Regions from separate parts of the Mesorhizobium sp. BR1-1-2 genome, predicted to be linked through region 1. Evidence: predicted binding sites of a transcription regulator. Region 1 holds the regulator's gene; the other holds the start of a gene.
The links. Region 1 encodes PhoB, which activates phosphate uptake and scavenging genes when phosphate is short. Its sites were predicted from a motif close to TGTCATNNANCTGTCAT; they were not measured.

Region 1 (15,996 bases):
TATCAGGTCTACGACATGCGCACCGATGACGGCACGTTCATCGGCGTGCGTGTCGACATCTCCGAGATCAAGAGCCGCGAAAAGGCGCTGCACGATTCGATGCGGCAGATCGACCTGTTCCGGCACGTGCTGGACGAACTGCCCGTTGCCGCCTTCATCAAGGCGCAGGATCTCAGCATCGAGTTCGTCAACAAGGCGTGGTGCGCGATCACCGGGCTCGCCAAGGAAGACGTCATCGGCCGCACCGATCGGCAGCTGTTCGGCGACGGGGATGGAGAGAGCTACAGCCTGGACGATACCGAGGTCGCCCTCACGGGCAGCGTCAGGGAGGTCGAGGAGCCCGTCACCCATCGCGACGGCACGGTGCGGCAGTTGATGACGCGCAAGAGCCGGCTGGTGGCGCTGGACGGATCGGTGCATCTGGTCGGCTCCAGCACCGACATCACCGAGGTCAAGGCGCGCGAGCGGGCGCTGGAAGAAAGCATGCGCGAGAACGAGGTGTTCCGCAGCCTGATCGACAACGTGCCGGTGTCGATCTACGCCAAGCGCTCCGATCTCAGGCAATTCTACGTCAACAAGGGCTGGTGCGACCTCACCGGCTTCAGCAAGCAGGACGCGATCGGCAAGACCGACATCGAAATTTTCGGGCCGGACGGCGAAGCCTTCGTCAATGGCGACCTCGCGGTGCTGCGCAGCGGCGAAACCCAGGAGGTCGAGGAGACGGTGACACTCCCGGACGGCAGCGTGCGCCACCAGTTCGCCCGCAAGGGCGCGATGATCGCGTCCGACGGGTCGCTCTACCTGATCGGGTCGACCACCGACATCACCGAATTGAAGCTGCGCGAGGCGGAACTGCGCGAGGCGCGCCAGCGCGCCATACTTGCCGACCGCGCCAAGTCGGAATTCCTCGCCAATATGAGCCATGAGATCCGCACCCCGATGAACGGCGTGCTGGGCATGGCCGAACTCCTGGCCAAATCCGATCTCGATCCGAAGCAGAAGACGTTCACCGACATCATCGTCAAATCGGGCAATGCGCTGCTCACCATCATCAACGATATCCTGGATTTCTCCAAGATCGATGCCGGCCAGCTGGTGCTCGATCCCGCTCCCTTCAATCTCGCCGAGGCGATCGAGGACGTGGCGACGCTGGTATCGACACGCGCCAAGGAAAAGGACCTCGAGCTCATCGTACGCATCGAACCTGGGCTCGAAAGCCTGTTCATCGGCGATGTCGGCCGCATCCGGCAGATCGTCACCAACCTGCTCGGCAACGCGGTGAAGTTCACCGACGAAGGACATGTGCTCGTCGACGTCACCGGCGAAAGTGTGCCGGACGGAACCAGGCTGACGATCTCGGTCACCGACACCGGGATCGGCATCCCCGAGGAAAAGCTGAAACAGGTGTTCGAGAAATTCAGCCAGGTGGACACCTCCTCGACGAGGCGGCATGAGGGCACCGGGCTCGGGCTCGCGATCACCTCGCGGCTGGTCGAACTGATGGGCGGCGACATCGGCGTGGAAAGCGCCGAAGGCAAGGGGTCGACCTTCTGGTTCGCGGTCACGCTGCCCAGGGCCGGAGAACAGAACGCGCAGCGCATCATGCCGGTGGATGTGACCGGCGCGCGGGTGCTGATCGTCGACGACAATGCCGTCAACCGCGCCATCCTGACCGAGCAGATGACGTCATGGACGTTCGATTCCTGCGCGGCCGAGAGCGGCGCCGAGGGACTGAAAGTGCTGATCGCTGCCGCCGCCTACGGCGTGCCGGTCGATTGCGTCGTGCTCGACTATCAGATGCCCGAGATGAGCGGCGCCGAGATGGCAGGTGTCGTGCGCAGCACCGCCGGGCTTGCCGACACGCCGATCATCATGCTGACCTCCGTCGACCAGTCGCTGGCCAACACCAGTTACCGCGATCTCGGCATTGATGCCCAACTGATCAAGCCCGCACGCTCCTCGGTGCTCCTGGAAACGCTGGTCGCTACCATCCAGCGGCATCGCCACGCTAGCGATGTCGCCCGGCCGCTTGCCGTCGAGGGAGGCGGGGGGAACGGTCCGCAACCATCGCCAGCCGCGGCATCGGGGCAACGCGCGTTGCTGCAGCCGCCGCCGGTCAGGCCTCGGCTTGCCGCGAACGGCGGCGAGCAGCGGCTGGACATACTCGTGGCCGAGGACAATGAGGTCAACCAGATGGTCTTCACTCAGATCCTCGGCGAGACCGGCTACGGTTTCGAGATCGTCGGCAATGGCCGCAAGGCGCTGGACGCCTTCGGCAGGCTCAATCCGTGCATGATCCTGATGGACGTCTCGATGCCGGAGATGAACGGGCTCGAGGCGACCGCCGCCATTCGCCGGCTAGAGGAGGAAACCGGCACGCATGTGCCGATCGTAGGGGTCACCGCGCATGCGCTCAAGGGCGATCGCGAACGCTGCCTTGACGCCGGCATGGATGATTATCTGCCCAAGCCGATCAGCCCCAGGGCCCTGCTCGAAAAGGTCGAGCGCTGGGTCGGCGCCGGTCGCCAGGCCCGGCGCAACGCGGGATAGGCTTCGCGCCTTCCACGGGATTGCGGCGAGAATCAGTCGGGGTCGGCCGCTGCCCTTCGAGCAAGACTATGGTGCGATCGCACCATATCAAAGCCGGCGTCCAGCCGGGACAATGACGGCATCGAATTTCCGCTCTCTTCTAGTTACGGGCGGGAGCAGCGACCGCCAGTATGAAGCAGCGTCAATCTACCCCAACGGACCTGTTTTTGGCGATGGCCCGGCCAAGACATCCTCTGGCCTCGAGCAACGCGCTCCCGTCCGGCTTTTCTTCGATCAGCGATCCACGCCGAATCCGATGGCTGTTTGGGTGGCCGGATAGCGCAAGTCCCTGATTCCCGAAGGCAAACCGGCGCCATGCCGCAGCCGCCGATCGCCATCGCCTTTCCAAGCGGCGGCGACGCGTTACCGGGCTGACACGAAACTGTCATGCGACTGTTATAATCGAACGCTATTGGCCTCAGCGGGCGCTGGCAAGGAATGGCGCCGAGAGACCATCTTCCGAACAGGAGCAGGCCACATGAGACATTTCATCCGCTCGGCGGCCGTTGCGATCGCAATGGCTGCGGCGTCCACCCTCACCCTTTCAGCGGCAATGGCAGCTGACATCTCCGGCGCCGGCGCCACCTTCCCTTACCCGATCTATGCGAAGTGGGCCGATGCCTATAAGAAGGAGACCGGCATCGGTCTCAACTACCAGTCGATCGGCTCGGGCGGCGGCATCAAGCAGATCAAGGCCAAGACCGTCACCTTCGGCGCTTCCGATGCGCCGCTGAAGGGCGAAGATCTCGAAGCCACCGGACTTGCACAGTTCCCGATGGTGATGGGCGGTATCGTTCCGGTCGTCAATCTCGAAGGCATCAAGCCGGGCGAACTGGTGCTCGACGGCCCGACGCTGGCCGATATCTTCGTCGGCAAGATCACCAACTGGAACGACGCGGCGATCGCCAAGCTCAATCCCGACGTCAAGCTTCCCGACCAGGCGATTGCGGTCGTTCATCGCTCCGATGGTTCGGGCACCACGTTCAATTTCAGCTACTATCTGGCCGACGTCAGCGCCGACTGGAAGTCGAAGGTCGGCGTCAACACCGCGCTCGAATGGCCGGTCGGTATCGGCGCCAAGGGCAATGAAGGCGTCGCCAACAACGTCTCGCAGACCGGCGGCTCGATCGGCTATGTCGAATACGCCTACGCCAAGCAGAACAAGCTGACCTATGCCGACATGATCAACAAGGACGGCAAGAAGGTCGAGCCGACGGCGGCGGCGTTCTCGGCGGCGGCGGCCAATGCCGACTGGAGCTCGCAGCCGGGTTACGGCGTCATCCTGGCCAACCAGCCGGGCGCCGAATCCTGGCCGATGACGTCGGCCACCTGGATTCTGGTCTACAAGAAGCCCGGCGACGTGGCTGCGACCGGTGAAGCGCTCAAGTTCTTCGCCTGGTCCTACGCGAAGGGCGACGACATGGCCGGGGCGCTGGACTACGTTCCGATCCCCGACGCGGTCGTCAAGAGCGTCGAGGACATGTGGGCCAAGGACATCGTCGGCGAAGACGGCAAGCCGCTCTATTCCGCCATGTAATCCCTGCTGAATGAGGAGGGCGCTTCACGGCGCCCTCCCTGTCTTCCTTGAAACGCGAGGGCCAGATGACCGCCGTCTCCGAAGCCATGCCATCGTCGGCCGCCATGCGGGCCAGGGAAGCGACGGTCCGGCGCTTCGCGCTCACCGATACGATTTTCCGGGCGGCGACACGCTTTTCCGCCATCCTCGTCCTGCTCATCCTCGGCGGCGTGGCGATTTCGCTGTTTGCCGGCTCGTGGGAAGCGCTGTCGAAATTCGGGTTCTCCTTCCTGACGACCGAATCGTGGAACCCGGTTACCGAGAATTTCGGGGCGCTGGCCCCGATCTACGGAACCATCGTCACCGCCGCCATCGCTATCCTGATCGCCGTTCCCATCGGCATCGGCATCGCCATCTTCCTTACCGAACTCTGCCCGCGGCCACTCCGGCGCCCCATCGGCATCGCCGTCGAGCTGCTTGCCGGCATACCCTCCATCATCTACGGCATCTGGGGCCTGTTCGTGTTCGCGCCGTTCCTGCAGACGACGGTGCAGCCCTTCATCATCAAGCTTTTCCACGACGTGCCGGGGCTCTCCAGCCTGTTTGCGGGTCCGCCCTACGGCATCGGCCTTTTGACCTCGGCGCTGATCCTTGCCATCATGGTCCTGCCCTTCATCACCTCGATCACCAAGGATGTCTTCGACACGGTGCCGGCGGTGCTGAAGGAATCGGCCTATGGCATCGGCTGCACGACCTGGGAGGTCACGCGCCGCGTCGTCATCCCCTATACCCGCGTCGGCATCATGGGCGGCGTCATGCTCGGCCTCGGCCGCGCGCTCGGCGAAACCATGGCGGTAACCTTCGTCATCGGCAACGCCCACCGCATCAGCGCCTCGCTTTTCGCGCCCGGCACGACGATCTCGGCAACCATCGCCAACGAATTCACCGAAGCCGACGGCGATCTCTATACGTCTTCGCTGGTGGCGCTCGGCCTGATCCTGTTCGTCATCACTTTCCTGATCCTTGCCCTTGCGCGCTACATGCTGCTGCGCATGGACAGCCGCACGGGAGCCTGACCGATGTCGACGGCCACATCGCTTCACAATCGACGCAAGCGCAGGAATGCCGTGATGATGACGCTATGCGTCACGGCGGCGGGCGTCGGCCTGGCCTGGCTGGCGCTGATCCTCGGCGCACTGCTCTATAAGGGCCTGTCGGGTGTTTCGCTGTCTGTGTTCACCGAAATGACACCGCCGCCCGGCGATGCCGGCGGCCTGCTCAATGCCATCTACGGCAGTATCATGATGACAGTCATCGCCGTCATCGTCGGCACGCCGATCGGTGTCCTCGCTGGGACCTACATGGCCGAATATGGCCGCTTCTCGCGCCTCACCACGATCGTGCGCTTCATCAACGACATCCTGCTGTCGGCACCCTCGATCATCGTCGGCCTGTTCGTCTACGAGCTGCTGGTGCGGCCGATGGGACATTTCTCGGCGATCGCCGGTGCCGTCGCGCTGGCCATCCTGGTCCTCCCGGTCGTCGTGCGCACCACCGAGGACATGCTCAACCTGGTGCCTAACGCCTTGCGCGAGGCCGGCGCTGCGATCGGCGCGCCGCGCTGGGTGGTCATCCGCTCGGTCGCCTACCGTGCGGCGCTGTCGGGCATCGTCACCGGCATATTGCTGGCCATCGCCCGCATTTCCGGCGAGACGGCGCCGCTGCTCTTCACAGCGCTCAACAACCAGTTCTGGTCGAGCAATCTCAACGCGCCGATGGCCAGCCTGCCCGTCACCATCTTCCAGTTCGCTCTCAGCCCCTACGAGGAATGGCAGCAACTGGCGTGGACCGGCGCACTCATAATCACCCTTACGGTTCTCGGGCTGAGCATCTTCGCCCGCAGCCTTACCGGACGCAGAGAGGACAGATGAAACCGATGTTGTCCACCGAGTTGAACACGCCCGAAGTCGCGGTCGAGAAAGCCAAGATCGAGGTCAAGAACCTCAATTTCTACTACGGCCAGTCGAAGGCGCTGAAGGATATCAGCCTGTCGCTGCCTGAGCGCAGCGTCACCGCCTTCATCGGGCCTTCGGGCTGCGGGAAATCGACGCTGCTGCGCGTCTTCAACCGCATCTACGAGCTCTACCCGAAGCAGAGCGCCGAGGGCCAGGTGCTGCTCGACGGCCAGAACATCCTCGACCGTTCGCAGGACCTCAACCTGCTCAGGACCAAGATCGGCATGGTGTTTCAGAAGCCGACGCCGTTCCCGATGTCGATTTACGAGAACATCGCGTTCGGCGTCAGGCTCTATGAGAAGCTCAGCAAGGCCGAGATGGACGGCCGTGTCGAGCAGGCGCTGAAGCGCGCGGCACTGTGGAGCGAGGTCAAGGACAAGCTCAACGCCAGTGGCCTCAGCCTTTCGGGCGGCCAGCAGCAGCGCCTCTGCATCGCCCGCACGGTGGCGGTGAAGCCAGAGGTCATCCTGCTCGACGAGCCTGCCTCGGCGCTCGATCCGCTGTCGACCGCCAAGATCGAGGAACTGATCGACGAGCTGCAGGCCGATTATACGATCGTCATCGTCACCCATAACATGCAGCAGGCGGCGCGCGTGTCGAAGCAGACCGCCTTCATGTATCTGGGCGAGCTGGTCGAGTTCGACCGCACCGAGAAGATCTTCACGTCGCCCCGCGAGAAGCGCACGCAGGACTATATCACCGGCCGCTTCGGCTGATCCCAGGCATACGAGGACCAAGATCATGGCCGAACATACAGTCGCAGCCTTTGACGAAGATCTCGGACAGATCAGCAGGCTGATCCGCGACATGGGCGATCTCGCCTCATCGATGGTCGGCGGCGCCACCAAGGCGCTCCTGAATTCCGACAATGCGCTCGCCCAGCGCGTCGTCTCCGACGACGCGATCATGGATGCGCGCCAGCGCGAACTCGACGACCGCGCCATCACGCTGATCGCCAAGCGGCAGCCCATGGCGGACGATCTGCGCCATGTCGTCGGCTCGATCCGCATGGCGGGAGATCTCGAACGCATCGGCGATCTCGCCAAGAACATCGCCAAGCGCGTCGGCACCGTCGGCCTGGCCGCCACGCCGCGCGACCTGTCGCACTCCATCGATGCCATGGCGCAGCTGGTATTGATCCAGGTGCAGGGCGTGATCGAGGAGTATGGCGCCCGTGATGCCTCGGCGCTAGCCAAGCTGCGCGCCGACGATGAACGCATCGACGTCAAATACACATCGGTGTTCCGCGAGCTGCTGACCTACATGATGGAGGATCCGCGCAACATCACCGCCTGCACGCATCTTTTGTTCTGCGCCAAGAATCTCGAGCGCATCGGTGATCATGTGACCAACATTGCCGAAAATGCCTATTATGTGCTGACCGGCACGCAATTGCCCGCCAATCGCCCGAAGCAGGACGAAACGGCGATGTCGGCGCCAGCGGCGTGACGGCAGGGGTGACCAGTCGATGATCGCGCCACGCATCATGGTGGTGGAGGACGAGGAGCCGCTGGGTGTGCTGCTCCGTTACAATCTGGAATCGGAGGGTTACCAGGTCGAGGTGGTGACGCGCGGCGACGAGGCCGAGATCCGCTTGCAGGAGAATGTCCCCGACCTTCTTGTGCTCGACTGGATGGTGCCGGCGGTTTCCGGCATCGAGCTCTGCCGCCGTCTCCGGATGCGGCCCGAGACCGAGCGGCTGCCGATTATCATGCTGACGGCGCGCGGCGAAGAAAGCGATCGGGTGCGAGGTCTCTCCACCGGCGCCGACGACTATTTGGTCAAGCCGTTCTCAACGCCGGAATTCATGGCACGCGTCAAGGCGCTGCTGCGCCGCGCCAAGCCGGAAGTGCTGTCCAGCGTGCTCAAGGTCGGCGACATCGTGCTCGACCGTGAATCGCACCGGGTCTACCGCAAGAAGAGCGAGATCCGGCTCGGGCCGACCGAGTTCCGTCTGCTCGAATTCATGATGCGCCATCCCGGCCGCGTGTTCTCGCGCAGCCAGCTGCTCGACAATGTCTGGGGCGAAACGATCTATATCGACGAGCGCACCGTGGACGTCCATGTCGGCCGGCTGCGCAAGGCGGTCAACAACGGCCGCATGCCTGACGTGATCCGTACTATCCGTGGCGCGGGGTATGCGATCCGCGAAGCCTAGGGATATGTCACGCAACATTCTCGCCCACGCCTGATTTCGCTTGTGCCCCCGGTGCGAAAATTTCCTGGTCGACGAAGGTCAGCGCGCGCATGGCGCAGCCCTCGCGGATCAGCGGCAGTTCGTTCGGCTCGGTGTCGAAGGAAATCGATTTCGAGTGCTGTCCGCCGGCGGTCTGGGCAATGGCTTCGCGCAGAGCCGGCTCGATCAAGTCGAAGGCGGCGGCGCTGACGCCGACCATGGCGACCGGCGCCGGATCGATCAGGGCGAACAGGCTGCCAAGGCCGTAGCCCAGCGCCTCACCGGCCTTGCGGTAGGCTTCGCGCTCCGGCCCGTCCTTTTCGCGCGCCGTGGCCGCCAGCGCACGCATGTCGGCGTCGCTGACATCGACGGGCTCGGTGTCCTCGCCAAGCTGCCTCGCGTTGCGCCAGATGGCATAGTTCCCGGCATAGGCCTCGACACAGCCGCGCCGCCCGCAGCGGCAGAGCGCCCCACCCGGGCGATGGATCATGTGGCCGAACTCGCCTCCGGATGAATGGGTGCCGGTGAACAGTTCGCCCTTCAGCACCAGGCCCATGCCGATGCCGTGTGACAACAGGATGGCGATGAAGTCGTCGCGGTAGCGCCGGGGATCGCGCCAGCGCAGCGCCACCGCCATCATGTTGCAATCGTTCTCCATGGTGGCGGGAATGCCGAACTCGGCCTCCAGTATGTCGGCGAAGGCAATATCGGTCTGCGGCGTGATCGGCGACCACAGCATGGCGCGCGCCTCCGTGTCGGTGATGCCCTGGATCGCCAGCGCGATACGGGCGATGCTGGCGACGTCGAGGTCGGGATCCTCGAACCGCCGCCTGACGATGGCTACGCATTCGCCGATCAGCGCCTCGCGCGACATGGTCAGCGTGTCCAGCCGGCGCTGCTCCTCCGATATCACCTGGCCGGCATAGTCGATGACGGCGACGGAGAGGAAATTCAGCGACAGCACCACGGTCATCACCGCCGCGGCTTCAGGGTTGAGGCTGAGGCCGATCTGCGGCCGGCCGCGTTTCATCGCACCGGCCTCGCTCGGCTTGCTCTGCGCCAGGATGCCTTCGCCGATCAGGTCGGAGGAGATCGCCGATATGGTGGAATGGCTGAGCCCGGTGGTCGCGGCAATCTCGGTGCGCGAGGGCTGCCCGGCACGGCGCACGGCCGCGATCACCATCGCCCGATTGCGTCGGCGCAGATCGTCGTGGCGGATTCCGACCGACATGTTTCTCGCATCCTCCCGGTCGCCGTCTTCTCTCCCCAGGCCCAGCGACCGCCAAATACTGGCAGAACCGGCCTTGGCTGTCATTATTTATTCCGGAGCTCGAAAAAAATTCACGAGGACATCAAAATACATCAGAATCGACGTTGACAGCGTTCCGACGATGGACCAGTGTTTTTTCGAGGCTCGAAAAAATAGAGCCTTTGTGCCGGCCTTCGGGCCTGTTTGGTCGCGCCATACGCGGCGCAGGGAGGATAAGATGAAGAGATTCACAGCCGCTATCCTGGCGGGTGTCGCCATGTCGCTGACGCTCGCGTCGGTCGCGCAGGCGAAGGACAAGGTCATCGGCGTTTCCTGGTCGAACTTCCAGGAAGAGCGTTGGAAGACCGACGAGGCCGCCATGAAGAAGGCGATCGAAGCCGCCGGCGACAAGTATATTTCCGCCGACGCCCAGTCCAACCCCGGCAAGCAGCTCACCGACGTCGAGAGCCTGATCTCGCAGGGCGCCAATTCGCTGATCATCCTGGCGCAGGACGCCTCCGCCATCGGCCCGGCGGTGCAGAAAGCGCTCGACGAAGGCATTCCGGTCGTCGGCTATGACCGCCTGATCGAGAATAAGGACGTTTTCTATCTGACCTTCGACAACAAGGAAGTGGGCCGCATGCAGGCCCGCGAAGTGTTCAAGGTGAAGCCGGAAGGCAACTACGTCTTCATCAAGGGCTCGGGTGCGGATCCGAATGCCGATTTCCTGTTCTCGGGCTCGATGGAAGTGCTCAAGGACGCCATCGACAGCGGCAAGATCAAGAATGTCGGCGAGGCCTATACCGATGGCTGGCTGCCGGCCAACGCCCAGAAGAACATGGAGCAGTTCCTGACCGCCAACGACAACAAGGTCGACGCGGTGGTCGCGGCCAATGACGGCACTGCCGGCGGCGTCGTCGCGGCGTTGACGGCTCAAGGTTTGGCCGGCACCGTGCCGGTGTCGGGCCAGGATGGTGATCATGCCGCGCTGAACCGGATCGCGCTCGGCACGCAGACCGTGTCGGTGTGGAAGGACGCGCGGGAACTCGGCAAGAACGCCGCGGAGATCGCCTCGCAACTGGCCGACGGCAAGAAGATGACCGATATTGCCGGCGTCAAGGACTTCACCACGCCCGGCGGGAACACCGTCAAATCGTTGTTCCTGACCCCGGTTGCGATCACCAAGGACAATCTCAACGTCGTCATCGACGCTGGCTGGATCAAGAAGGACGAGGTCTGTGCCGGCGTCGCGGCGGGCAGCGTCGCGGCCTGCAACTGATCTTGCACCACGTCAAGCATTGAAGCGCCGCGGCTGCCAAGCCGCGGCGTTTTCTCAAGAAGATTTGTTTTTCCGCCCCGGGCGGGTAACTTCTAGGCTGGGTTCCGGCATCCGCGTCAGACGGGCAGGCCGGTGGGAGAAAATCATGACCGACACGACGTCCAACCCGCAGGCCGACACCGCGCGTGCGTCGGAGCTCGGCGCCGTCGCCCGGTTCCTGAAGGCGACCGAGATCGACACGCGCATGCTCGGCATGATCGGCGCGCTGCTGCTGATCTGGATCGGGTTGCATGTCCTGTCCAGCCTGCGTCTCGGCGTCAATCCGCTCGATTTCGACAGCCGTACCTTCCTCACGCCGCGCAATCTGTGGAACCTGTCGGTGCAGACCTCGGCCGTCGCCATCATGGCCTCAGGCATGGTGCTGGTCATCGTCATGCGCAACATCGATCTGTCCGTCGGTTCGGCCGAAGGGTTGATCGGCATGGTCATGGGCTTCGCCCAGGTGCACTTCCTGGTGCGGATGGTCGGACTCGAGCTCGGCAACCCATGGATCTGGGTCCTGGCGCTGGTCATCGGCCTGGTGCTCGGCCTGTTGATCGGCGCCTTCCAGGGTTTCGTCATCGCCTATCTCGAAGTGCCGGCCTTCATCGTCACGCTGGGCGGATTGCTGGTCTGGCGCGGTGCCGCCTGGTGGGTCACCAGCGGCCAGACGGTGGCGCCGCTCAACACGACGTTCCAGCTGATGGGCGGCGGCCCGGCCGGATCGATCGGCGCGACCTGGAGCTGGGTGGTCGGTATCGCCGCCTGCCTTGCGGTGGTGCTTGCGCTGTTCAACGGGCGGGTGCAGCGCAAGCGCTTCCGTTTCCCGCTGCGTCCGATCTGGGCCGAGACGCTGATTGGCGTGGTGACCTGCGCCGTCATCATGGGCGCGGTTTGGCTGGCCAATTCCTATCCGTGGCCGGTCGGCATCGTGAACAGATATGCAGCCGCCAACAACATCACCGTGCCCGAGGGCGGCCTGTTCATCGCCCATGGCATCGCCATACCGGTGCTGATGGCCATCGCCGTCGGGCTGGTCATGACCTTCATCACCAAACGCACCCGTTTCGGCCGCTATGTCTTTGCCATCGGCGGCAATCCGGAAGCAGCCAACCTCGCCGGCATCAATACGCGCTGGATCACGATGAAAGTGTTCATGATCATGGGCGTACTGGCCACGATCGCCGCCGCGATCTCGTCTGCCCGGCAGAACTCGGCCACCAACGTGCTCGGAACGCTGGATGAATTGCTGGTGATCGCGGCGGCCGTCATCGGCGGCACGTCGCTCGCCGGCGGTTCGGGCACCATCATCGGCGCCATGCTGGGCGCGCTTTTGATGCAGTCGCTGCAATCCGGCATGGTGCTGCTCGGAGTCGACTCGCCGCTGCAGAGCATTGTCGTCGGCGCCGTGCTGGTGATCGCGGTGTGGCTCGACACCGTCTATCGCAAACGCGTTTGAGGGAGGAGGACAATCATGGCTGACAGGATCGCTCCCGCCGGCAACCCGCTGGTCGACATGCGCAACATCTCAATCGCGTTCGGCGGCATTCGCGCCGTCGACGATGCCTCGATCGATCTTTTCCCCGGCGAGGTCGTGGCCCTGCTCGGCCACAACGGCGCCGGCAAATCGACGCTGATCAAGATCCTGTCGGGCGCCTACAAGCGCGATGCGGGCGAAATCTTCGTCAATGGCGAGGAGGCCTCGATCTCCAATCCGCGCGATGCCAAGAAATACGGCATCGAGACGATCTACCAGACCCTGGCGCTCGCCGACAATGTCGACGCCGCCGCCAACCTGTTCCTCGGCCGCGAGCTGAGAACCGCCTGGGGCACGCTCGACGACGTCGCCATGGAGGCCGAGGCGCGCAAGGTGATGGGCAGGCTCAATCCCCGCTTCCAGCGCTTCAAGGAGCCGGTGATCAAGCTGTCGGGCGGACAGCGGCAGTCGGTGGCGATCGCACGCGCGATCCTGTTCAACGCCCGCATCCTGATCATGGACGAGCCGACGGCAGCACTTGGACCGCAGGAAACCGCCCAGGTCGGGGAACTGGTCAGGCAGCTCAAATCCGACGGCATCGGCATCTTCCTGATCAGCCATGACATCCACGACGTTTTCGAACTGGCCGACCGGGTGTGCGTCATGAAAAACGGCCAGGTCGTCGGCACTGCCCGCACCAGCGATGTGACCCAGGACGAGGTGCTCGGCATGATCATCCTGGGCAAATGTCCGCCCGGCGCCATTCCCGGACCAGGCGCGCTGAAGATCGCTGCCTGAAGCCTGTCCGGTTGCCGCCTGGTCGCAAGATCCCGATCTGCCGGTCATGTGATATGCCAGCCGCCGGGATGGCTTGGCCTTGCCATTGTATTGGCAAGGCGACTTGCCCATAAAGGGCGCACATGCTGATGGGCCGCATCATCCGTTGAAGAAGCTTTTTCCAATCGTCGCTTTCGTTGCCGTTGCGCTGATCAGCATGACGATGGCGGGGTTCGCCTATTTCGCGACGCAGGAGGCGGCTCGCATCAAGTTTGACGCGACCGCGGACGACGCGCTCAACCGAATCGAGAGCCGGATCGACCTGCAGCTGTCGCTGCTGCGCTCGTCGCAAGCATTGTTCGACGCCCGTAATGGCGACATCTCGCAGAATGAGTTCAAAGCGTTCTTCGATGCCCTCGATGTCGATACCAATTTCGCTGGCCTGGGCGGTATCGGCGTTCTCCGGCTGGTGAAAGCAGGTGACGAGGCGACGGTCGAACGCGATATGCTGCGTGACCAGGGCATCAGGCGTCCGATCTATCCGGATACGACGCAGCCATGGCGCACGCCCATTGTGCTGTTCGAGCCGCTCGGCCCGTCCAACAAGGCCATCATCGGCTACGACATGTTCACCGAGCCGGTGCGGCGCGCGGCAATCGAAAAGGCAATGGCCGATGACCAGCAGCACGCGAGCGGGCTGGTGCAACTCGGCCAGGGCACGGGCGCGGCGCAGACCTTCACCGGCTTCTACGTCTTCGTGCGGCTCAACGTCGAAACCGCACCCTACGCCATAAACGCATCGCGATCCTCGACTGTAGGCTTTCTCTATGCGGCCTTCCGGGCCCGGGATCTGTTCCAGATCGCGCTCAGCCGCGCGCCGCTGCTGCCGGTCAACACCGAAATCTACGATGGCGCCGTCGATCCGGATCATCTGCTGTTCCGGTCGGAGACGCCGCCAGTCTCGGGCTTTGGCGACAGGCTGCTGGTCACCCGCAAGATCAGCGTCGCGGGCCGACCGTGGACCGTGCAGTTCAGGCCGACCAGCGCCTTCTCGCAGCCATCGTCGCGGGCCATCCCGGTCATGCTCGGCCTGTTCGGGCTGCTGCTGGCCGGCGCCATCGCGCTCGTCGCGCGCTATCAGGAGCGGGCCTACGAGGCGGCATCGCTGCTGCACGAGACGACGGAAAAGAGCCTGCTCGAAAAGGATTTGATGCTGCAAGAGATGAAGCATCGCATCAAGAATTCGATCACGCGGGTGCTGGCGATCGCGCGCCAGACCGCATCGCGCGCCAGCGACGTCAATGAGTTCTCGGCGTCGTTCTCGGCCCGGCTGCAGGCAATGGCCGCGTCCCAGGACATGCTGACGCGCTCGCGCTGGCAGAAGGCGGATCTGGGCGACCTGCTGCGCATCGAGCTTGGCCAGGTGTTCGGAAAGGAGCTACCGGAAGAGCTGTTGTCCGGGCCGGAGGTGCTGCTTGACGAAACCACGACGCAGGCCCTGGGCCTTACCTTCCACGAACTGGCGACGAATGCGCTGAAATATGGCGAGGCCGGCAATACGGTCGGCGCCCTCAGGATCGAATGGTCGGTCGAGGGGCGCGGGCGTGACCGGATCCTGGCTCTGAGCTGGCAGGAAACCGGGCAGAAGAAGGTCGACGCGCCGGCCACGACCGGCTTCGGCACCAAACTGATCGACCTCAATGTCACGCGTGAACTGCGTGGCACGATCCACCGCGACTATCGCGATGACGGATTGAATGTGGAAATCAGGATTCCGCTGCCGGGGTGAATGCCATCGGATCTTGCCGGAATCGCTCCAGGCCAGCCGATAATTGCCGCACCGCTGTCGGGTTCGCGAAAGAGCCTGACAGCGGTGCGGTTCACTATGCCCGAGCGGTCCAGCGTCCGATAGAATCGCCGACCCGCTCAAGCTCTTTGTTTCGCAATTCCCTGGGGAAGCGCTACGCGCTTTCCCCGGAAACGCTCCACGTTTTTCCTGGAATTGCCTTAGTTGCAGCGCGCCGTGTAGATGCGACCCCGATGATCGCGATACTGGCAGTAGCCATTGCGCAGGTTGCGGACCAGCAGGCCTGAGCCGGCACCGACGGCCGCGCCGATCAGCGCGCCCTTGCCGCCGCCGACCAAGCCGCCTACGCCGGCGCCGATCAAGCCGCCCCCGACGACATCCTGCTCGGTCGAGGTGCAGCCGCTGACGGCGACCACGGCAGCCATGGAAATAAGAATTTTCCGCATAGGGTCACTCCTCACTTTAATAAGCTCCAGCCGTCACTTAGCATGAAAAATCGGCTTTTGCTGCTCCAATTTATTGTTGGTGAAGAGAGTCTTTTCCGGGCACATGGATTTCTGATGGCGCGGACCCGGAAATTGCGGGCGACACGTGAGCCAAGACAGGAGCGGGAATTTCGATCAGGTCAGCTGGGATAGGGCGATCAGGACAATTATCGCCACCAGCGGGGCAACGATGCGCAGAATGCCATGAGCAGCCGGCGATGCCGCGGATAGCCCGGGATCCTGGAATTCGCCCATCGAAATGCGGGCGGCCTGCTCCAGCCTGTTTATGTCGGCGATCGTCAGGACGCTCCTCCGCTGCTGCAAAGCCCTCGAAAGCATGCCCCTCGACTCGGCAGTTCCCGTCGGTATCTAGGAAACAGCATCTGCCTTTATGGTGAACAGCCGGTTAAAAGCATGGCCGGATCGCCTAGTCCGTCTCGAAATTGCCGTGCGGAACGACGAGACGGTATTCGAGGCGACCATCCGCGATCTCGAGTCGCGCCGTTCCGTTCAGGGAAGAGGGCACCACGCGTTCCAGTGCGACGCTGCCGAAGCGCTTCTTGCCCTCTTGGTTGCTGTCGGTTCCT
Region 2 (15,996 bases), on a different contig from region 1:
CGGGCCGGTTTTTCGCCGACATTGGTGATGTTGTGCTGCACGCCGGGCGGAATGAACAGGAAGGTGCCGGGGGTCGCGCGGATCACCTTTTCGCCGACGTGCCAGACGCATTCGCCGTCAAGCACATAGAAGGTTTCTTCCTGCACGCGATGCACATGCAGGCCGGTGGCGAAGCCGGCCGGTATGGTCCAGTCGAACATGCTCGTGTGCCTGGTATCCTCGCCGGTGACGAGGAACACCATCGGCTGGCCACGCAGCATGACCCCCTTGTTCTCGTCGGGCATCCGGATGACAGGGGCGGCGCTCATTTGATCCTCCATCGGTTCGCTGCGTTTCCCGCAGCCACCGGCGCAGAATGCCTCTACCCGGCCGGCCAGTCGTGAAGCCGTTGCGAAATCATTGCGAAAAGATTGCAAACGGTATCTCCTCCGGAAATGGCAACGAGCCTCGCCTTTGGCCCTTTTCGCATCGACGGCGGAGCCGGGATCCTGTTCCACGGCGACCAGCCGACGCCGCTCGGCCAACGCGCGGTCGCGCTGCTGGCGCTGCTTGTCGAACGCACGGGCAAGCCGGTTTCGAAGCAGGCGCTGATCGAGGCCGCGTGGACCGGGCAAGCGATCGAGGACAGCAACCTCACGGTGCAGATCGCGGCGGCCAGGCGGATGCTCGAGAACGCGGCCGGCGGCGGAAGCTGGATCGAGACGCTGCCACGGCACGGCTATCGTTATGTCGGGCCACAGGTCGCGATTGGGGGTCCCGGCCCCGAGGCGCCTACGCTCACATGGCCCGGCAAGCCTTCGATCGCGGTTCTGCCGTTCTCGAACCTGAGCGGCGATCCGGAGCAGGATTATTTCGCCGACGGCATAGTCGACGACATCATCACCGGCCTGGCGCGCATCAACTGGCTGTTCGTCATCGCCCGCAACTCCTCCTTCACCTACAAGGGGCGCGCGGTGGACGTGAAGCAGGTCGGCCGCGAGCTCGGCGTCCGCTACGTGCTCGAAGGCAGCGTGCGCAGGGCCGGCGGCAGCGTGCGCGTGACCGGCCAGATGATCGACACGTCGACCGGCGCCCACATATGGGCCGAGCGCTTCGACCGCGCCTCCGCCGATATTTTCGCGCTGCAGGATGAGATCGCCCTTGCGGCCGTCGGCGCGATCGCGCCGAGCCTGCGGCGTGTCGAAATCGAGAGGGTGAAGCGCAAGCGTCCCGACAGTCTCGATGCCTACGACCTCGTGCTGCGGGCCCAGCCGGACGTGGATTCCGGCATGCCCGAGCGGGTTGCGCAAGCGCTTGTGCTGCTCGAACGCGCCATCGAACTTGAGCCGACCTATGCGCTTGCCCACGGCAGCGCCGCCATGTGCCGCCATTGCCTGTTCCTTCGCGCCGGCCTGCGGGAAGCCGATCGCGAGGCTTCGATACGCCATGCCCGGCTGGCCATCCTGCACGGACAGGACGACGCCTCGGCGCTTACCCTTGCGGGGTTTTCGATCGGCATGGATGGACATGACCGCAAGGCCGCCTTCACCGCTTTGGAAGCCGCGCTCGCCGTCAGCCCGTCATCCGCCCTGACCTATATTCTGGGCAGCGTCATCCTCGGCTGGAGCGGCGAAGCCGAGCAAGCCATCGAGTGGAGCGAGCGCGGGATGCGGCTAAGCCCCTTCGACCCATGGGCTTTCGCCGCCTTCGATGCCCAGGCGATGAGCCATTTGCTGCGCGGCCGCTACGACGAGGCCTGCCGCGCCGCATACAGGTCCGTTCAGGCCAATCCCGCCCACAGCATCACCTATGTGCAATTGGCCGCCGCCCTGGCCAAGCTCGGCCGGCTGGAAGAGGCGGCGGCGGCAGCCGCGCGGGTGCGTGAGCTGCACCCGACGTTTCGCTACAGCCGGCAGTTCGCCGCCGTACACTGCGCCCCGGCGCTCGCGCAATGCCTCGGCGAGGCGCTGCGGGCCGCCGGTTTGCCGCAATAGGGCGGCTCTCGGCCCCTTTACCGCACCACGCCCCTGCAAGCCCAGGCCACGTTCGCGAACGACCGCGGCCCATCCGGCCGGCCGGCCTCATAGGCATCGCGGACGGCGGCTTCGGTGCGCGACCGCTCGGCTGGGTCGAGCGTCATCATGTATCTGCCGAGCGGCCCTTCGCCGGCGCCGATCGGCGCCCAGTAGTCGTCGAAGTCCCGGTAGTCCATGCGGATCATCAACTCGGTTTCGGTGACGTCGGCCAGCTCCTGCTCGATAAAAGTCCGCTTCATTTCGCCGGGCTGCATCATCGGCTGGAAGCAATAGCGGCTGCGCATCTGGCGTCCGCCTTCGCTGAGCGCGGCCGCCGTGTCGATCATCATGCGCATGCCGGGCATGCCGCCGAGATGGTCCCACACGACGGCCGCGACCACGCCGCCCGGCCGCACCACGCGGCGCATTTCGCCCACCGCCTTGCCGGCCTCCGGCACGAAGTGGAGCACGAGCAGCGCCAGCGCGCGGTCGAAACGATCGTCGGCGAACGGCAAGGCGGTGGCGTCGGCCTGCTGGATCTCGATGCGCGGATCGGTGTTGCGCCGCTGTGCCGCCTCGACGAAGACAGGCGAAAAGTCGATTGCCGTGATCGCCGCGAGGTCGGCGGATTTCGCCAGCTCGAAGGTCAGGCTGCCGGTGCCGCATCCGACGTCGAGGATCTTTTCGCCGCGGGCAAGCCCGGCGAAGTCGATGAATTTGGGCGCGAGCTTGCGGCTCCACCGGCCCATGAGCTGCTCATATCCGGATGCATCGTGAACGGTGAAACTTGAGGTCATCTCGCTCTCCCTGCGCTGAAGAGGCGAGGCTAGGCTAATTCGCGGAAAAGCGTGAGGCGGTTTTCCGTCCGCGGTCGCGCGACCTCCCTTCGACGAATGGCTAGTGCTTGGGCGTGGGCTCCGCGCGTGTTAGCCCTCACTGGCGGGTCAACATCGCCCAGCTCCGCCTTTCGGTGGGTGCCTGGGCGAGCGAGGCCGCTTCGACCGCGCCGGTTCCCGGCCCGCCAGATCCGCGCCTCCCCAGCCCGTCGGCATCCTGGCGCAACGGGCCGGCCGAACGCCCCGGCTTCAGGGCCGCACGGCGGTCACTTCGATTTCGACCAGGAAGCCGGGGCCGGCGAGGCCCGCGACCTGCACCACCGAACGCGTCGGGAGGTTCGGCTGGTCCTTGGTCCCGAAAAACTTCGTGTAGCCTTTCATGAAGCCGGCGAAATCCATCTTGCCGCCCTTGGCGGGATCGCCGACCAGGAAGACCTGCATCTTGACGACGTCACCCATCTTCAGGCCGAGATCGGCCAGCGTCTTGTCGATGGACTTCAGCACCGAGCCGGTCTGGGCCTCGGTGTCGCCATAGGCGGCGACCGTCGCCTTGTCGGCCTTCTCGTCGATGACCGACGGCACGGCGCCGCTGAGATAGACCGTGGTCTTGCCGGCCGGCACCTCGACGGCGCGCAGGATCGGAAAATCCGAATTCGGAATCTTGTGGCGAACGACGTCGTCGGCCAGCGCGGCGCCGGCCGCCAGCATTCCCGCCGCCAGCACGGCGGCCCCGATCCATGATTTCCCAACCGATGGTTTCATGACCCGTTTCCTTCTGTTCGAGAGGGCGGCGGGCGCCGGAATGCCCGCCGCGCCGTTTGCGTTGCCCCATGTGCGGGCGACGTCCGCCAAATCAGCGGACATCCTTCACGTCCTGCGCCGTCACGGCATCCTTGTAGTCGTTGCCGAAATGCGTCCTGACATAGTTGACCACGGCCGCGACCTGGTCGTCGCTCATCATCTGCCCCACCGGCGGCATGCCGTTTTGCCCGTGCAGGACGAGGGTCACGGGATAGCCGCCCGCCTCCAGGTTCTTGTTCTTGGCCAGCGCCGGATAGTGGCCGGCGCCGACCGCGCCTTGCCCCTTGTCCAGGTGGCAGGCGGCGCAGACATTGGCATAGAGCGCCGCGCCGTCCTTTTCGGTGAAATTGTCGCCCTGGCTGAATGTGACGCCGGCCGAATCGGCGAACGCGCCGGCGGCCGTGAACGCCATGGCGGCGGCCATGGCGGCGATGAAACCGCTGGGTCTTTTGAAGGAGCTGCTCATGATGGGGTGCCTCGCGGGATACGGGGTGAATGAAGGGATCGGCATGGCCTCATCCCTGCATGACGCGCTGGTGCAGGCGGGTGATGGCGTCGAGCGAGGACAGGATCGCGCCCTCCTGCCAGGCGGGAATGTAGGAGGCATGCTCGCCCGCCAGCACGATGCGGCCGTCGATCTGGCACAGATTGTCGTAATGCTCCTTGCGTGCCTCTTCGGTCCAGTCGCCCGCGCAGCCAAGCGTGAAGGGCGAGCGGTGCCATGCCCAGGAAACGCCGGTCTCGAACTCCTGCTTGTATTGCGGGTGAAGCTGCGCGCCGTATTCCACTGCCTTCTGCACGCGCTCCTGCGGGGTCATGGCGGTGAATTCGTAGGAGTTCGGTCCGTTCCACGTGTAGCAGCCGAGCAGCACGCCCTTGCCGCCGGCATTGAAGCCGGTGCTGGGATAGGAGATCTGCGAGATCGGCAGGTTGGTATAGCTGACGCCGCCGAAGATCGATTCGTCCTCCTCCCAGAAACGGCGCTTCATCTGCAGGCCGACCTTGACCGAGGACGCATAGGGCACCGCCCCGATCGCCGCCTGCATGGCGCCGCCGACCTGGATTTCGATCTGGCTGAGGATGGTGAGCGGAATGGTGCACACGCACCAGTCGGCGCTGGCCTCCTGGGCGGTTCCGGGGTTTCTCGCGTCCTCATAGGTCACCGTCACGCCCTTGTCGTTCTGGGCGATCTTGGTGACCTTGGCATTGTAGGTGATGAGGTCGCCGACCTGCTTGGCGAAGGCTTCGCCGATCCTGCCCATGCCGCCGACCGGCTGGAACATGGTGGTCTGGAATTCGTAGAGCGAGAAGTTGGCGAGGCTGCCCCACAGGCGCGAATTCAGCACGTCGGACGCGCTGAGGACCTGACCCGCCACCGGCTCGGCGCTGATGCCGCCGCCCGGCTCCTTCTCGTAGCCGCGGAACTCGGCGGTCGCGAGGCTGGATTTGTAGCTGTAGTCCTTGTCCAGCGCTCCCCAGGACTGCAGCGCCTCGAGCAGCACCTCCTGGTCCTCCTTGGAGACGAGTCCTTCCAGCTGGCCCTTCTTGGCCACCTTGGCCAGCAACTCCGAAGTGTGGCCCTTGAAGTCGGTCTGGATCTCGCGCACGCGCTTCGGCTTGCCGCCGAAGGCCTCCGTCGAATGCAGCAGGGCGTTGTGGTTGGTCTGCTGGAACGGCTCCAGCGTCACCCCGAGCCTCCGGCAATAGGCCAACAGCCCGTTGTGATGGTAAGGGATGCGCCAGGGGCCGGGATTGAGGTAGAGCCCCTCGTCGAACTCGCATTTCTGCGTGTAGCCGCCGAGTTCGGTGACGGTGTCGCCGCCGCGTATCGTCCAGTTGCGGCCGCCGGCGCGGGCATTGTATTCGAGGATCTTCACCTTGTAGCCGGCCTGGCGCAGTTCCAGCGCCGCCAGCATGCCGGCCAGGCCGGCGCCCAGGACGAGCACCGAAGCGCCCTTCGGGTCGCCTTCGAGATTGATGGGTCCCTTGTAATCGGACTCTGCCGCCAGTCCCATGCTGGTCATGGCCTGGTACATTGCGGCGCTGCCCGCCGTGATGCCGATCATTTTGAGAAGGTCGCGCCGGCGCATGCCGGCAAGGGATTGTTCGAGCTGCATGTTCGTCTCCTCGATCGGCGGCACGCCGCGATCCGTCATGCCGCCTGTTGCCGCCGCAAGCTCGAGGCGAGCCCGGTGGACCAGGCAAGGCTATGCCTCCAGCCCAGTCTGTTCAACCAACACGCCGCGCTTGGAACAAATGTCCTCGAACCTTGGCGCAATAGCGCACTCGCGGCGTCGCCGGCCGGCATTTCTCACGCTTTCGCGGCCTTGGGGCCGGGGGCCCGACCGCTTGCTGTGCCAATTGAAAGGGCATGCCTGGCTGGCCCCGACAGCGGGAAAGTCCAGCGGAAATCCCATGGCCGGCCGGCGCTCGCGGCGCCGGGTTTCATGGTCCGAATATTTGCCTTGTCGGCCGGTCGGTCAGCCTGCCACGGCCCGCACGCTCTCCCTCTCCACCAGTGGACATTCCAGCTTGGTGATCGGATAGCGCCCCCGTCCCACCGCTGCCGGCGCTTCGAGCTGTTCGATCGCCCATTGGCCCATCGCCATATGCGGCAGGATCGAGGTGGTGAGCGGCGGGAACAGATGCCTGGCGATTTCCTCGTCGTCATAGCCGACGACCGAAATGTCCTGCGGGATGTGCAGGCCGGCTTCCTTCAGGGCTTCGTAGCAGCCGATCGCCGTGCGGTCGTTCTGGCAGAAGATGGCGGTCGGGCGGTCCTTCAGCGCCAGGAGCTTGACGGTCGCGGCATAGCCGGCGCTGGCCGACCAGTCGCCCTCGACCACCAGTTCGGGATCGAAGGGGATGTCGGCGGTGGCGAGCGCGCGGCGGTAGCCTTTCAGCCGGTCCTGTGCTGCCTGCATCCAGGGCTCGCCGGTGATGGTGGCGATGCGGCGGTGGCCGTGGCTGATCAGGTGCCGGGTGGAGCTCTGGCCGCCGGCGATCTCGGAGGGCACCACGGCGGGGAAGGCATAGTCCGACGTGTAGCAGTTGAGCAGGATCACCGGGATGTCCAGGCTGTAGAGGAAATCGGGCGCCGTGATCTCGCGGGTGAAGATGGTCATGTAGATCAGCGCCGAAATGCCCCGCCGGGTCAGCGCCTCTATGGCGCGCGGCTCCATCACGGCGTCGCCCATCGTCTGCGCCACCAGAAGCACGTTGCCGGCGTTCCACGAGGCCTGGCGCGCGCCCTCGATGGCGACGACGGCTTCCGGGCTGGTGGCGAGCTGGTCGACGGCGAAGCCGATCACCCCGTCCAGCCCGTCGAAGGCGGCAGCCGGCGCCTTCAGCGCCGAGAAGGCCGGCGCGCTGTAGCCCAATGTGCGGGCCGCCTCGATCACCCGCTCGCGGGTCTGCCGCGACAGTTTTATGCCAGGCGAATTGTTGAGCACGAAGGAAACGGTCGCCTGCGAGCAGCCGGCGGCGCGCGCAATGTCGGTCATGGTGACCCGGCCCTTGGGCTTCACCGGCGCCTTGCGGCGCCTTGCCGTCGCGATATCAGTGGTCTCGCTCATTTTGTTCGTGTTCCCCGGCCTGTCCGGCCCGCCCGGCGACCATCAAGGCCGCGCCGGTTTATAGAAATATCGCCTGACTTATATCTATTAGTGGGCGACCGGTCTACTGGCTAGGCGGCTCAGGTAGCTTAAATCACAGCATATGAGCCGACTATCCCCTTTTGCGCCAAGCGATTGCATTCTCGGCCAGCCCGGCGGCGGCACCGCCGGCGCGGTCGCCATCGCCCGCTAAACTAATACCGTTTACTAATACGAAAATGCGCTGTAACGTCGGTCCGTCGCGTTCGATTTCCCTGGGGCGCGGTGCATGCGAATGGCCCGATGGCAAGCGGATAGTACCCCGCGAAGCCTTGTCGCGGACATGTGATATGTCAGACAAATCGGACTATTTACGAACGGGGGATGAGTCTCTAAAGTCCGTCGCCGTGGCTGGAACGACGCCATCTTCAGCGCCGGGAACCCTTGAGGAGGAGGGCGTCCAAGCCGCGAACGGCAAATCAGACAAGTGCAGGATCGGCCGGTCCGACGACCGGCCAAAACGGGAGGTTGAACATGAAATCCTTGATACGCAATGCATCCGTGGCCACCGCGGCGCTGCTGCTCGGCCTGACGGCGAGCACGATCGCGCGCGCCGACGACAAGCCGACGCTGGCCTTCGTGGTCAACGGCGCTTCCGACTTCTGGAAGGCGGCCGAAGCCGGCGTCAAGAAGGCGCAGGGCGAACTGCCCGACTACAATCTCGAGCTGAAATATCCAGAGCAGTCCTCGGTCGCCATCCAGCAGCGGCTTATGGACGATCTGGTCACCGCCGGCGTCAAGGGCATCATGGTCTCGGCCGTCGATCCCAAGACCTCGACCGACGGGCTGAACAAGATCGCCTCGGAAACGGCGCTGTTCACCACCGACTCCGACGCCCCGCAGACCAAGCGCGTCGCCTATATCGGCTCGTCCAATGTCGATGCCGGCAAGCAGGCGGCCGAGATCGCCAAGAAGGCGATGCCGGACGGCGGCAAATGCCTCGGCTTCGTCGGCCTGCTCGGCGCCGACAATGCCAAGGAGCGCATCCAGGGCATGAAGGATGGGCTGGCCGGCACCAAGATCGAACTCGTCGACGTGCGCGGCGACGACATCGACCAGGCCCGCGCCAAGAAGAATGTCGAGGACGCGCTGGTCGCCAGCCCCGACGTCACCTGCATGGTCGGCTTCTACTCCTACAACACGCCGCGCATCTATGAAGCGCTGCGCGATGCCGGCAAGCTCGGCTCGATCACCGTCGTCGGCTTCGACGACGATCCGATCACGCTGGGCGGCGTCAAGGAAGGCACCATTGCCGCCACCGTCGTGCAGCAGCCCTTCGAGTGGGCCTATCAGGGCATGAAGCTGATGGCGTCCTACCTCAAGGGCGACAAGTCGGGCATCCCGGCCAACGGCCTCATCATCATCCCGACCAAGATCATCGGCAAGGATGACGTCGACGCCTACGCCGCCAATCTGAAGGCGATGGCTGGAAATTAAGACCGAAGGCAGTTCAGCCGGCTCAACGTCGCTTGGGCCGGCTGCTCTCGCATTGACGAAGCCTTCGAGGCCAGTCAGTCTGCCAAGAGGTCGGCCCGCCAACGCTGTCAGGCATGATGAATTACTCCGACACATCCATCGCCGCGACCACCCCGTTCCTCAGCCTCGAGAACGTGCGCAAGACTTATCCGGGCGTCGTCGCGCTCGACGGCTTCTCGATGGAGGTCAGGCCGGGCGAGGTCATCGGCCTCGTCGGCGAAAACGGCGCCGGCAAATCCACCTTGATGAAGATCCTCGGCGGCGTGACGCGGCCGGACAGCGGCACCGTCACTGTCGACGGCACCGCCCATGACGGCCTGAGCGTCGAGGGCAGCCTTGGCTCCGGCATCGCCTTCGTCCACCAGGAACTCAACCTCTTCGAGAACCTCGATGTCGCAGCCAACATCTTCTTCGGCCGCGAACCGCTGCGCGCCGGGCCGCTCAAGCTTGTCGACCGCGCAAGGCTGCGCGCCATGGTGGCGCCGCTCCTGAAACGCGTCGGCGCCAATTTCTCCGCCGACACGCCTGTCGCTGAACTGTCGCTCGCCCAGCAGCAGATGGTCGAGATCGCCAAGGCGCTGTCGATCAAGGCAAGGCTGGTCATCCTCGACGAACCGACATCGAGCCTGCCGATCGCCGAGACCGACAAATTGCTCGACGTCATCAAGGCGCTGAAGGCCGACGGCATCAGCGTCATCTTCATTTCGCATCGCCTGCACGAGGTCGAGCGCGTCGCCGATCGCGTCATCGTGCTGCGCGACGGCATGCTGGCCGGCACCTTGCCCAAGCGCGACATCAACCACGACCAGATGGTCAAGCTGATGATCGGCCGGATGCTGAAGGAGCGCGAAAAAGCCTCCGAGGCGGCCCGCGCCCCCGGCGCCGTCGCCCTGTCGGCCAAGGCCATCCGCACCCCGACCTATCCCGGCCGGCCGGTCGATCTCGACGTCAGGCGCGGTGAAATCCTCGGCCTTGCCGGCCTCGTCGGTTCCGGCCGCACCGAGCTGGCGCGGGTGTTCTTCGGCATCGAAAGCAGCCTTGGCGGCACGCTCGAGCTCGCCGGCAAGCCGCTGGGCCTGGGCTCGGCGGCCGATGCCGTCGCGCACGGCATCTTCCTTGTGCCGGAGGACCGCAAGCTGACCGGCATCCTGCTCGACCTGTCGATAGCCCAGAACATTTCGCTGCCCAACCTGCCGGCGCATGCCAGGCGCTCTTTGGTGTCGGCCAGCGCGGAGACCGCCACTGCGGAGAAGCAGAAAAAAGATCTCGGCATCAAGGCGCCGTCGGTGCAGACGCGCACCGGCACGCTGTCGGGCGGCAACCAGCAGAAGGTCGTGCTGGCCAAATGGCTGGCGATGAACCCCAAGGTTATGATCCTCGACGAGCCGACGCGCGGCATCGACATCGGCGCCAAGGCGGAGATCTACGGGCTGATGCGCGCGCTGGCCGACGCCGGCGTCGCCGTGCTGATGATCTCCAGCGACATGGAGGAGGTGATCGGCGTGTCCGACCGCATCGCCGTCATGCATGAGGGCCAGATCTCGGGCATTCTCGACAAGGATCAGTTCAGCCAGGAAAACGTGCTGCTGCTGGCGGTGGGCAAGCAGCCGAAATAGTTTTTGCCGCCGTGGCTGGATGGCCGCGCAGGCAGGCATTGGGGAGAAGACGATGAGCAAGAAAGATCTCGGCCTGCTGATCCTGATCCTGGTGGTCGGCGCCATCGTCGCCATCATCAATCCCCGCTTCCTGCTGCCGATCAACCTCGCCAACACCTCGAACCTCATCGGCCTGTTCGGCATCCTGTCGATCGGCCAGGCCTTCGTCATCATCACCGGCGGCATCGAATTGTCGGTCGGCTCGCTGGTCGCGCTCCTGGGCACGCTGTTCATCGACTTCATCGCCGTGCGCGGCATGGAATGGCCGCTGGCCTTCGTGCTCATCCTGGTGCTCGGCGCCATCATCGGCCTGGCGCATGGCTGGCTGATCACGCGGCTCAAGCTGCAGCCATTCGTGGTGACCTTGTGCGGCCTTTTGATCTATCGCGGCGTCGCCCGCTTCTACACCGCCGACGGCACCGCCGGTTTCGCCTTCGGCCAGAATTTCCCGGAGCTCGAATTCTTGACCGCCGGCCGCTCCTGGGGCGTGCCGAACTCCTTCTTCGCGCTGATCGTCATCGCCATCGTCATGTGGGTGGTGCTGCACCGCTCGGTGTTCGGCCGCTATCTCTACGCCATCGGCAAGAACGAGGAAGCGGCGAAATATTCCGGTATCCGCACCGGGCGTGTCGTCATGGCCGCCTACGTCATCTGCGGCGTGCTGACGGCGTTGTCGGCGATCTATTTCGCCATGTACACGCGCTCCATCTCGCCGGCCAGCCACGGCCAGTTCTACGAGCTTTACGCCATTGCCGCGGCCGTGCTCGGCGGCTTCTCCCTGCGCGGCGGCGAGGGCTCGCTGATCGGCGTCATCCTCGGCACTGTGCTGCTGCAGGAGCTGCAGAACCTCGTCAACCTGCTCGGCATCCCGTCCTCGCTCAACTTCGCGGTGATGGGCGGCGTCATCCTCATCGGCGTGCTGATCGACCAGCAATGGGGCGTGTTCCGCGCGCGGCGGCGCATGGTCGACGCCGCCCGCAAGGGTGCGGTGGGCGCGGCCGCGGAATAATCGGAGGCATAAAGCGGGCGGCTGCCGTGACCGTTGAAAGATAACGCCGTTTCCATCTCGCCCGACCCGCAATTCCGCTCGATTTATCGTCGGCCGTATCTGTGCGGCCCCAAGCGACTTGGGTGCAAAGGGGGGCGGCGTCGCGAAAACGGCCTTGCGAGCTCCCATCCGGATTGGAACGAAACCCTTATCTGGGCGTTGTTCAAAGCTTTTCTATTCGGAGGCATTGTCATGGCCGCGAATCCGCTAAGCACCGCCAAGGTGGGAGGTCATCCCATCCATCCGATGCTCATTCCCTTTCCTGTCGCGTTCCTTGTCGGCGCGTTTCTCACCGATTTGATGTTCTGGGGCACTGCCGACGCCTTTTGGGCACGCGCGTCAATATGGCTGATTGGAGCAGCCATCGTCATGGCTCTCCTGGCGGCGATTGCCGGCTTTATCGATTTCCTGAGCGAGCCGCGCATCCGCGCCCTGACGGACGCCTGGTATCACATGGTCGGCAATTTGACCGCCGTCGTTCTGGCGCTGATCAATTTCTATCTTCGCTACAGCCAAGGCGCCGAAGCGGCAGTTCGCCCGTGGGGAGTGCTGCTTTCATTGATCGTTGTCTGCATCCTGCTGTTTACCGGCTGGAAAGGCTGGGAGATGGTGTACCGCCATCACGTCGCGGTTCTGGACGCGCCGACACAACCGTCGGCAACGCCGTCGGCCAGCACGCGTCGTGCCGATCACGACCGGCACGCGGCATAAAGGGATGTTCAGGTCAGGCGAGCGCCACCTGACATCAATAGCCACCTGACATCAATACCTTTAGTCGATCAGCCCCGACATGTCGGAGAACGCCATCGCCTTGCGCAGCACCTCGGCAAAGCGCTCGCCTGCCGTCTCGCGCGAACCGCTGTTGTCGATCGAGGTGACGCCGGGTCCCGACAGCGTCACAGGGGCGCTTCGCGCCAGGCGTGCCAGAACCTCCCCGCGCGACTCGCGTCCACGCATCGCCAGCCGCTCGGCCAGCACATCGGGCGAAGCGGTGATCTCGACGATGGCCAGGTTGGCATAGCGCTCCCGCAAGGCAGGGATGATCGCGCGCGATACATTGGCGACAGCGACATGGCCGTTGGCCACTGCCCAATCGACCTCGGCCGGCAGGCCGTAGCGCAGGCCGTGCGCTTCCCAGGAAACGGCGAAGGCGCCGTCGGCTTCGGCCTCGATGAAGGCGGCATCGGCCAGCGTGTCGTGATCCTCGCTTGCCGTATCGCTCGGTCTCGTGATGACGCGGCGCACGAATTCCAGCCGCGTCTCGTCAGCGAAAAGCGCCTTGGCCTGGCCGATGATCGTATCCTTGCCGGCGCCGCTCGGGCCCACCACGGCAACGAAGACGCCGTCGCGTATCGGAAACGCCTCGGCCGACAGTTCACGCTCGATCAACGCCGACACCATCATGCGACCCGTCGCCCTTGCCGCCAGACCGTGCGCACCACCGGAACGTGGTCGTCGAGGCGCACGCGCACCAGGTCGGCCCGGCGGCCTTCTTCGATGACGCCGCGATCGGAAAGACCGACGGCCTCGGCCGGGTTCTTGGACACCATCGCCACCGCCTGCGGCAGGGAAATGCTATCGACGACGTCGCCGAGAAAGAAGGCGGACTGGATCAGGCTGAAGGGGATGTAGTCGGACGACAATATGTCGAGCAGGCCGTCGCTGGCCAGCGTGCGCGCCGAGACGTTGCCAGAATGCGAGGCGCCGCGCATGACGTTGGGCGCGCCCATCAGCACGCCGAGCCCGGCATCCTTCGAAGCTCTGGCGGCTTCCTCGGTGGTTGGGAATTCGGCAACGCGCACGCCTTGCTCGATGGCTTCGTCGACATGGCCCGTTGTCGCATCGTCATGGCTCGCAAGCACGATGCCGCGCTCGTGGCAGGCGGCGGCGATGAAGACGCGGTTCGGCCCCGAATTCCGCGCAGATTCGCCCATCCGCTTCTCACAGAATTTCTGGAAATCGTGATCGGTCAGCTTCAGCTTGCGTTGGTAGTAGTAGGCGTAGGTTTCGAGGTTGACGAACTGGCGCTGACCCGGCGCATGGTCCATCAGCGAGGCGAGCTTCACCCGTTCGTCCGTCTCGAAATTGGCGAAGGCCCTGAGGCAATCCGGCGCCGAGACCTCGCAGCGCAGGTGGATGAAATGATCGGCCCGCAATCGATCCATCCGCACGCTGTCCTCGATCGCATCGGCGAGCTTGCGGATGTCGGCGGCGTTGAGATCGGCATCCTCGTCCATGCCGACGCGCAAGGCATCGAGCACGGTGGTGATGCCCGCGGTCGCCACTTGCGCGTCATGGGCAAGCACGGCGGCAATCGGGTTCCACCGCACCTTCGGCCGCGGCGCATAATGGCCTTCGAGATGATCGGTGTGAAGCTCGACCAGCCCCGGAATGATGAAATCGCCAGCCATGTCCTCGCCAGCTCGGACGGCGCCGGCGGATATGTCGGCGATCAGACCGTCACGCATCACGAGCGAGCCGTCGATGATCTCGTCGGCAAGAACGATGCGGGCGTTGCTCAGAATGGTCTCGGCGGTCATTTCAGGCAGTCCTTGGTTTTTTCTGGCCTTTACGGCTTGTTGCTTCAGGCGGTTTTTCTAGCCGGACGGCGCCCGAGCGCGTGCTGGGAAAGCACCATGAACGGGGCGCCGGGTTCGGGCTCGATGAACAACGTCAGCCCGTCCACAGGCACCGGCTGGCGCAGCACCTCGGCGAACAGGCCCTCGATTGCCAGGCGAAGACGAGGGCTTTCCTGTGGCCCGGCCCTGCCGGACAGCGTCATGTGGAAGCGGAAGCTCTCGAAGACATAGGGATAGCCCCATTGGCAGAGATTGCGAAATTCGCCCGGCTTCAGCGAGTCCGGGCTGCGCCGCTCGATCTCGGCCTCTGTCAACGGCGCGCGAAAGCGATCGAAATCGCGCACCACGTCATCGGCGAAGCGATTGAGCGGAGGCAATGGCGCCTCCGGCACCAGTGCGAAGAAACCGTCGATCTGGCTGACGACGAGACGGGGGATCATCACAACCGGCGTCGCCTCGGCAAAGGCGTCGAGCGCTGTGCGCAGCGAGGCTTCGGTTTCGTTGGCCGCCAACCGGAAAGGGGCTTTCAGCGTCGCATGAAAACCATAGCGCCGTGCCGATGCGGTGTGGAAGGCGACTTCCGCCGCCGACAAATCGCCCACCGCCTCCGCCGGTCGCGTCGTGGCGCCGAAGGGGTCACGGCCCAGCCATTTGGCGGCGATCCGCGCCAATTTTTCGTCCTGCCGGGGGGTGAAGTAGATGGCGTAGCGCATCGAAAATCCTCGTCAGCCCGTTGCCATAGGTGATTTCCATGACGGATTGACGAAGCTTTGAAGGGTTTTCGAAGGCAAATCGACCCCGCCGGTCCTTAGCCGACGATTTTTCTGATCTGGACCAACAGGTTCAGCCGCAACTGCGGGCCGGTCAGGCCTTCATCAGCCATTCGTGCTCGGGCGCATTGTGGAATTTCCACGTCCGCTTCGGGCCGGCCATGACGTTGAGGTAGTAGAGGTCGTAGCCATGGCAAGCGGCGCAGGGGTGATAGCCCCTGGGCACCAGCACGACGTCGCCGTCCTCGATCGCCATCGCCTCGTCCAACTGGCGAGAGCCGTCCTTGTCGGCGTCGGTATAGACCCGCTGGAAAGCAAAGCCCTGCGGCGGGTTGAGGCGGTGGTAATAGGTCTCCTCGAGATAGGACTCGGCAGGCAGATTGTCCTGGTCGTGCTTGTGCGGCGGATAGCTCGACGTGTGGCCGCCGGGCGTGATGACCTCGACCACCAGCAGCGAATCGGCCGGCTTGCCCTCGGGCAGGATATTGGTCACGTAGCGCGTATTGGTGCCCTTGCCGCGCACCTCCTGGCCAAGATCGTCGGGTCCGATCACGCGAACCGGCAGGCCGCCGCCGAGGCCGGGCGCCGAGCAGACCGCGAGTTCCAGTCCGGTATCAGCCGTCACCGACCAATCCGATCCCTGCGGCACATAGACAGACCATGGCTTGCCTTCGAAGGGCGACATGCGCTGGCCGAGCAGGCCGAGATCCTTGCCGCCGGCCTTGGCCGTGCCCTTGCCGGTGACGAACACCAGGCAGACTTCGCGATCGTCCGTCTTTCCCGATGCACTTTCGCCTGGCCTCAGCCGATGCAGGTCAAAACCGACATAGGTCCAGCCGGCGCTTTTTGGCGTCACATGGGCGACACGGCCATGGCCCTTGTCGGCCTTCACCAGCAGCTTCGACATCCGATTACTCCTTCGGTTCGACCTCGGCGGGCGCCTTGTTCTCGTCGGCCGGCTTATAGAGATAAAAAAACTGCCAGACGCCATAGCCGGCGAAGCCCAGCGCGATCACGCCCCAGAACGGTGTGCCGCTCGCGAACTCGATGATCGACCAGATGACGCAGACCGCGACGACGGCGACACGCCGCCACAATGGCCGGAAGAAGGGGTGCTCGGAATCTTTCATCGCGGCAACCTACAGCAAGCCCGGCCTGGCGAGAACCCGATCAGACATCGGGAA

Region 2: LB551_RS25680 (DUF1045 domain-containing protein) is a predicted target of PhoB. The motif match lies at 14,794-14,810, and genes of this name have one in related genera.

What each region holds. Positions count from the first base shown of each region.
Region 1 covers NZ_JAIUID010000018.1:54,381-70,376, forward strand. The annotation lists gene LB551_RS26700 (PAS domain-containing protein) at 1-2,550, shown strand, start outside; gene pstS (phosphate ABC transporter substrate-binding protein PstS) at 3,068-4,126, shown strand; gene pstC (phosphate ABC transporter permease subunit PstC) at 4,192-5,181, shown strand; gene pstA (phosphate ABC transporter permease PstA) at 5,185-6,036, shown strand; gene pstB (phosphate ABC transporter ATP-binding protein PstB) at 6,033-6,836, shown strand; gene phoU (phosphate signaling complex protein PhoU) at 6,862-7,569, shown strand; gene phoB (phosphate regulon transcriptional regulator PhoB) at 7,589-8,278, shown strand; gene LB551_RS26735 (ROK family protein) at 8,286-9,527, opposite strand; gene xylF (D-xylose ABC transporter substrate-binding protein) at 9,784-10,824, shown strand; gene LB551_RS26745 (sugar ABC transporter permease) at 10,970-12,322, shown strand; gene LB551_RS26750 (ATP-binding cassette domain-containing protein) at 12,338-13,138, shown strand; gene LB551_RS26755 (CHASE domain-containing protein) at 13,284-14,906, shown strand; gene LB551_RS26760 (YMGG-like glycine zipper-containing protein) at 15,125-15,370, opposite strand; gene LB551_RS26765 (hypothetical protein) at 15,545-15,748, opposite strand; gene LB551_RS26770 (sensor histidine kinase) at 15,837-15,996, opposite strand, start outside.
Region 2 covers NZ_JAIUID010000016.1:92,319-108,314, reverse strand. The annotation lists gene LB551_RS25745 (cupin domain-containing protein) at 1-308, opposite strand, end outside; gene LB551_RS25740 (winged helix-turn-helix domain-containing tetratricopeptide repeat protein) at 435-1,973, shown strand; gene LB551_RS25735 (class I SAM-dependent methyltransferase) at 1,991-2,791, opposite strand; gene LB551_RS25730 (RidA family protein) at 3,080-3,592, opposite strand; gene LB551_RS25725 (c-type cytochrome) at 3,684-4,097, opposite strand; gene LB551_RS25720 (flavin monoamine oxidase family protein) at 4,147-5,721, opposite strand; gene LB551_RS25715 (LacI family DNA-binding transcriptional regulator) at 6,112-7,206, opposite strand; gene LB551_RS25710 (sugar-binding protein) at 7,759-8,721, shown strand; gene LB551_RS25705 (sugar ABC transporter ATP-binding protein) at 8,838-10,376, shown strand; gene LB551_RS25700 (ABC transporter permease) at 10,429-11,424, shown strand; gene LB551_RS25695 (DUF2231 domain-containing protein) at 11,656-12,174, shown strand; gene phnN (phosphonate metabolism protein/1,5-bisphosphokinase (PRPP-forming) PhnN) at 12,235-12,867, opposite strand; gene LB551_RS25685 (alpha-D-ribose 1-methylphosphonate 5-triphosphate diphosphatase) at 12,864-14,003, opposite strand; gene LB551_RS25680 (DUF1045 domain-containing protein) at 14,048-14,755, opposite strand; gene iolB (5-deoxy-glucuronate isomerase) at 14,907-15,719, opposite strand; gene LB551_RS25670 (DUF3329 domain-containing protein) at 15,724-15,942, opposite strand; gene iolE (myo-inosose-2 dehydratase) at 15,983-15,996, opposite strand, start outside.